2 regions of the Cupriavidus sp. FW306-01-F10A genome follow, and region 1 is predicted to be linked to the other one. Evidence: riboswitches for the same ligand, from Rfam matches in the RefSeq annotation. Region 1 holds a riboswitch; the other holds the start of a gene.

Region 1 (3,204 bases):
GTGCAGCGTGGCCACGTAGTTGCGGTAGACCAGCGCGGCCTGGTGCTCGTCGGCATTGGCGGCCTGCGCGATCGCTGCCTCCGGATCGACCATGCCGTTCTTCCATAGCGAGATCGTGCCCTGCACGCCGCGGATCAGCTTCTTGTCGGTGGTGCCCAGCTGCTCCTGGATCAGGCCGAAGCAGTCGTCCGAATCCATGATCGAAAACTGCGGCTTCAGGCCCACGTGCTCGGCCTCCATGCGCAGGATCTGCACCCCGAGCGAGTGGAAGGTACAGACCGTCAGCTGTTTGAGCGGGATGCGCTTGCCCTCGCGCGTGGTCTTGCCCTCCATCAGCTTGCCGATGCGCTCCTGCATCTCCTTGGCGGCCTTGTTGGTAAAGGTGACGGCGGCGATATGGCGCGGCTCGAAGCCCTTGTCCTCGATCAGATGCGCGATCTTCTGCGTGATCACCCGGGTCTTGCCGGAGCCCGCCCCGGCCAGCACCAGGCAAGGGCCGTCCAGGTAGCGGACGGCTTCGGATTGGGCGGAGTTCAGGCCATGGGTCATGCGTGGGATGCGGTTGGAGGCAGGGAAATCGGCAGGAACAGCGGCAGGCCAGGCGGGACACGCCAGCACCCAAAAAACGGGCATGGCAGCAAAGCTGCCGATGTTAACACGCTGGTCGCGGCAGGTCAGTCAGCGCAAACCGCGTTGACACGGCCGGTTGTGTCACCGGCGTAACACTTCGTAAAGGCCGGAGCCAATCGCGCAACCAAACGCTCTAACTAGTATGTCCCCTGGCCTGCGCGGCGGGGTTGACATGCTTGAATCATCACATCGGAGCCAATAATGAAAACCCTGCAGACTTTGACCAAGGTGACCCTGATCGGCGTGACCGTCGCGGCCTTTGCCGGTTGCGCGGATATGACCCCGAAGCAGCGTAATACCGCCATTGGCGCGGGCGCGGGCGCCGTGGGCGGCGCCATCCTCACCGACGGTAGCGCGCTGGGTACGCTGGGTGGCGCGGCCGTGGGCGGCGTGATCGGTAACGTTGTCACCGACGACAAGAAGAAGTAAGCCAGACCACCGCAGCGACAGGTACGGCAGGCTCCCCTGGCCGGTTTGACAAAGGCCGGGGCCTCCCGTACATTGCGCGCATCCGACCGGGAGAGCGCGCATCGCCTGCGCCGCCGAAGGGGTATCACCCGAAAACTCTCAGGCACCACGGACCGATCGGATCGGCATGCAATATGCACACAATGCATGCCGAACTCTGGAGAGCGGCACCCGCCATTCGTGGCGAGCGTGCCCACCGAAGGGGCGCACGAGGAAGGGGTCCGGCAGGATCCGCCTTGTAATCTCTCAGGTATCGAGGACAGAGGGGTCATCCGCCGCAGCGGATTGCCACGCCACATTCAGGCGCGGCGAGCGTTGCGGCGGATGGCCCTTTTTTTGTTTTCGCCAACCGAGACTGCCCCAGAGGATTCCATGACGCTCCAGGCCACGCCCCTCAACGCCATCCACCGCGCCCTCGGCGCCCGCATGGTTGATTTCGGCGGCTGGGACATGCCGGTCAACTACGGCTCCCAGATCGAAGAACACAATGCCGTGCGCACCGACGCCGGCATGTTCGACGTGTCGCACATGTGCGTGGTCGACCTCGCCGGCGCCAATACCCGCAGCTTCCTGCGCGGCCTGCTGGCCAACAATGTCGACAAGCTGCAGACCCCGGGCAAGGCGCTCTACTCCTGCATGCTGGATGAGAAAGGCGGCGTGATCGACGACCTGATCGTCTACTTCTTTGCCGAGGACCGCTTCCGCCTGGTCGTCAACGCCAGCACCGCGCTGGGCGACATCGAATGGATCCGCGCGCGCAATGCCGCCACCGGCAGCGATGTGACCATCACGCCGCGCCGCGACGATGTTGCGCCTGCAGGCGTGCAGCCTCTGGCCATCGTCGCCGTGCAGGGGCCCAACGCCCGCGCCAGGGTGTGGAGCACCTTCCCCTCGACCCAGCCTTCGGACACGCTCAAGCCCTTCAACGCCGCCGTGGTCCAGGACCCGGCCATCGGCGAGATCATGGTGGCGCGCACCGGCTACACCGGCGAAGACGGCTTCGAACTGGTGGTGCCGGCCGAGAACGTCGCCGCCGTCTGGGAAAAGCTGAACGCCGCCGGCGTGCGCCCCGCAGGCCTGGGCGCGCGCGACACGCTGCGCCTGGAAGCCGGCATGAACCTGTACGGCCAGGATATGGATATCAACACCTCGCCGCTGGATGCGGGCCTGGCCTGGACGGTGGACCTGCAGAGCGAGCGTGACTTCACCGGCAAGGCGGCACTGGCCGCGGCCGGTTCGCGCCAGCAATTCCTCGGCCTGATCCTGCGTGACAAGGGCGGCGTCCTGCGCGCCCACCAGAAAGTGATCACGCCGGCCGGTGACGGTGAAATCACCAGCGGCACCTTCAGCCCGTCGCTGTCCCAGTCCATCGCCTTTGCCCGCCTGCCCAAGGATGTCGCCGTGGGCGATACCGTGCAGGTGGAGATCCGCGACCGCAAACTCAACGCGACTGTGGTTAAACTGCCGTTTGTGCGTAATGGCAAGGCACTCGTGAGCTGAGGCTCACCCAACGGTCGCCCTCGCCTGCCGGCAGCTTCGCCGGGCAGGCATCACCCAACAAGAAACAAATCTGTATCCGGAGAACCTTCATGAATTTCCCCGCTGACCTCAAGTACACCGAGTCGCATGAGTGGGTACGCGTCGAAGCCGACGGCACGCTCACCATCGGCATCACCGACCACGCGCAGGACGCGCTGGGCGACATCGTCTTCCTGGAACTGCCCGAAGTGGGCAAGTCGGTCGGTGCCGGCGATGCGCTGGCAGTGGTGGAATCGGTAAAGGCCGCTTCCGACATCTACGCCCCCGTGGCCGGCGAAGTGATCGCCGTCAACGAGGCCGCCACGGCTGCCCCGGAGAGCGTCAACGCCGACGCCTTCGACGCGTGGCTGTTCAAGCTCAAGCCGGCCAACGGCGACGACGTCAACGGCCTGATGTCGGCCGACGCCTACAAGGCCAGCGTCGGCGCCTGACGCCGGCCGCGCCGGTCCATGGTTGGACCGGCCACTGCAGACTGACGCGCGCCGTCCCGGCTGACCACCGGCCGGCGCGCACCTCACGAGGTTCTTGCCAATGAACGCCCCGCTTCCCATGAACGCCGCCCAAGTG
Region 2 (3,204 bases), on a different contig from region 1:
GATACTGAGAGCAGTCATCGGCGCTATTGTTGGCGCTGTCCTGGCTACGCTTGCTGCTTGGGGCGGGTTATATCTCTTCGGCATTGTAGTGTTGCGCGGGACAGGAAGTTTGTTCGACACGAAGCAGCATGCAGCGAATCTGTTCTTTGTTGGCTGGTTCGTGTCTATGGTCGCAGCCTCATTAATTGGTGGATGGCTTGGATACTCATCCGGGCGAAGATAGGGCATCACGTCCACTATTCTTCAAGCGTATACATGCGCCGCCCCATGCTTCCATCATGGCGCGGCGCTGTTCGAGCACAGTGGCCCCTATCCCACAAGTGGGAGAGTGGGAGAAAACACCCGCGAACTCAGGCCTTGGCCAATGCCAGCGGCGCACCCGGCGCGACTGCCACGTTCGCGCCGAAATGCTGGTCGACAACTCCCGCCACCATATCAGCCGTCACCGCCGACAAAGTCCACCCCAGGTGCCCGTGCCCGGTGTTGTAGAAGATGCATGCCGCCCGCCCGCGCCCCACGCGCGGCAGCATATCCGGCATCATCGGCCGCAGCCCGGCCCAAGGCACCACGCTGCGCGTGCTGACGCCGGGGAAGCACTGCTGCACCCATTCCACCAGCGGGCGGATGCGGTCGGCGCGGATATCGCGGTTGTAGCCGTTGAACTCGGCGGTGCCGGCCACACGGAAGCGGTCGTCGCCGAGGCGGCTGGTGACCAGCTTGGTTTCGTCGTCGAGCAGGCTGACCACCGGTGCGGCGGCGCGGCTGGCCTCGTCGGTCAGGTTGACCGTGATCGAATAGCCCTTGACCGGATAGATGTTGACCCGGTCGCCCAGCCCCGCGGCCAGCGCGCGGCTGGCGGTGCCGGCGCAGATCACGGCGCCATCGAAGCTGGAGGTGGCCGTGTCGGCGCCGTCCTGCACGGTCACGGTGGCGCGCCTGCCGTCGGCCTTCACCGCCCGCACGTCCTGGCCGTACAGGCAGCGCACGCCCAGCCGATCGATGGCTGCGGCCAGGCCGCTGGTGAACTTGTGGATGTCGCCGGTGGAATCGCTCTCGGTGAAGTAGCCGCCGTAGTACGAGCCGGCCAGCGTCGGCTCGATCGCGCGCATCTCCTCGGGCGTCACGGCGCGCCGCTCCAGCCCGCCCTGCGCCAGCAGCGCCGAGACCCGGCCGGCATGCTCGAAGCCGGCCTTGTCGCGGTAGATATGGAGGATGCCTTCCTTCTTCAGGTCGAAATCGATGCCTTCCTGCGCCGCCCAGGCGAACAGGTGTTCACGCGCGGCGATGGCCAGGCGCGCGGTCTCGATGGTGTTGCGGCGGTAGTGGGGGATGGCGGCGATGAACTCGGCGAACCAGGACAGCTTGTGCCAGTTGGGCCGGGGATTGACCAGCAGCGGGGCGTCGTTGCGCAGCATCCATTTCATGCCCTTGACGATGGTCGACCAGTGGGTCCAGACCTCGGCGTTGGAGGCCGACAACTGGCCGCCATTGGCGAACGAGGTCTCCATGGCGGCATAGCGGTGGCGTTCGAACAGTGTGACGGAGAATCCGCGCCGGGCCAGCGCGTAGGCCGTGGTGACACCCGTGATGCCACCGCCGATGACAGCGATTGATTTCATGATCTGCAGGTTCCAGGAACGTCGATGGTGGGAGCCCGGACGCAATATGCGTGGCGGACGCCCCCTCTGTTCTGGACCTGAGAGATTCACGACACCCGGCCGCGAGGGCGGGGCGCGCTTGCTCCTTCGGTATGCCGGCGGACGATAGCGTCCGGCATTCTTCAGAGTGTACTGACTGGTGATGCCGGTCCTTTTGCCTGAGAGTTTCCGGGGCGGTTGCTCCTTCGGCGCTGTCCGCGGCGGGCGCCGCGACAGTCTCTCCCTGCATCACATTGGCTTGATGCCAATCGGGGCAATGTAGTGACAAGGCTCGACGTTGGATATGCGGGTTAACGCTTAGGCGGCCTGCCGCCCGCGTCGCTATGTCGCATCGGCCTGCGTCCCCGTGCCCCATAAAATGTCAGCGCTCGCTCTCGGGGAGAGGCGCCGTATGCTGCGCTCAGGTGGAGTGAGTCGAAAAAGACGACAACAAGGTTTTCCAGTGAAGAAAAATCGCATTGCACTGGCCGTTTCGGCGGTGCTGATGGGCCCCGCCGTCGCCGCCGCCCAGGTGGTGGACGCGCCCGAGCCGCTGCAGGAGGTGGTGGTCTCGGCCAAGTCGGAGCGCGCCGAGACGCCGGCGATACCGCCCAACACGCCCTCGCCGGCCTACGGCATCAGCAGCCGCCGCATGGCCGACTTCAATGTGGTGAACACGGAAGACGCCCTCAAGTACGCGCCCAACCTCGCCGTACGCAAGCGCTTCATCGGCGATATGAACTCGATCATCTCGGTGCGCAGCACCAGTTCGCGCCAGTCGGCGCGCGGGCTGGTGTATGCGGACGGCCTGCTGCTGTCCAACCTGCTGGGGTCGGACTTCAGCTTCCCGCCGCGCTGGTCGCTGGTCAACAGCGCCGAGATCGAGCGCATGGATGTGCTGTACGGCCCGTATTCGGCGCTATATCCCGGCAACTCGCTGGGTGCGACGGTGCTGATCACCACGCGCACGCCGGAGAAGCTCGAGGGCGATGCCAGCGTGCAGCTGTTCACGCAGCGCTTCAGCCTGTACGGCACGCACGACAACTTCAACGGGGTCCACGCCAACGCCTATGTGGGCGACCGCGTCGGCCCGTTCTCGTGGCTGGTCAGCGTGGACCGGCAGGACAGCAAGAGCCAGCCGTTGAGCTTCTATACCGCGGCACGCTCCACGGCCCGTGCCACTTCTGCCGACAAGCCGGTCACCGGCGCCTACTTCGACCAGGACCAGACCGGCCGCGACCGCGTGGTGATGGGCGTGAACAGCGAGGGCGTCACGCACACGGTGCAGGACCAGCTCAAGCTCAAGCTTGGCTACGACATCACCAATACCCTGCAGGCGCAGTTCACCGCGGCCTATTGGCAGCAGGACCGATCCAGCGCCACCGGCAGCTACCTGCGCGATGCCGATGGCAATGTTGTGTCGAGCGGTCCCGTGAATATCGGCGGCTATCGCTATGTGATTCCCGCCAACGCCTTTGCCCCCAGCAATGGCGAGGACGCGCGCTGGCTCTATGGCCTGTCGCTGCGCACGCGCAATGAGACCGGCTGGAATTTCTCGGGCGTGGCG

Evidence for each region. Region 1 has a riboswitch for glycine ahead of gcvT (glycine cleavage system aminomethyltransferase GcvT). Riboswitches for the same ligand answer to the same signal wherever they lie in the genome.
Region 2: it holds a riboswitch for glycine, as region 1 does, so the genes downstream of both, AC3WLF_RS25350 (D-amino acid dehydrogenase) here and gcvT (glycine cleavage system aminomethyltransferase GcvT) in region 1, are expected to answer to the same signal.

The regions. Positions count from the first base shown of each region.
Region 1 is NZ_JBYSYA010000015.1:50,527-53,730, reverse strand. It holds gene AC3WLF_RS20885 (UvrD-helicase domain-containing protein) at 1-549, opposite strand, end outside; gene AC3WLF_RS20880 (YMGG-like glycine zipper-containing protein) at 832-1,059, shown strand; glycine riboswitch at 1,137-1,224, shown strand; glycine riboswitch at 1,246-1,371, shown strand; gene gcvT (glycine cleavage system aminomethyltransferase GcvT) at 1,471-2,598, shown strand; gene gcvH (glycine cleavage system protein GcvH) at 2,688-3,068, shown strand; gene gcvP (aminomethyl-transferring glycine dehydrogenase) at 3,169-3,204, shown strand, end outside.
Region 2 is NZ_JBYSYA010000023.1:3,877-7,080, forward strand. It holds gene AC3WLF_RS25350 (D-amino acid dehydrogenase) at 351-1,664, opposite strand; glycine riboswitch at 1,676-1,794, opposite strand; glycine riboswitch at 1,795-1,893, opposite strand; gene AC3WLF_RS25355 (TonB-dependent receptor) at 2,050-3,204, shown strand, end outside.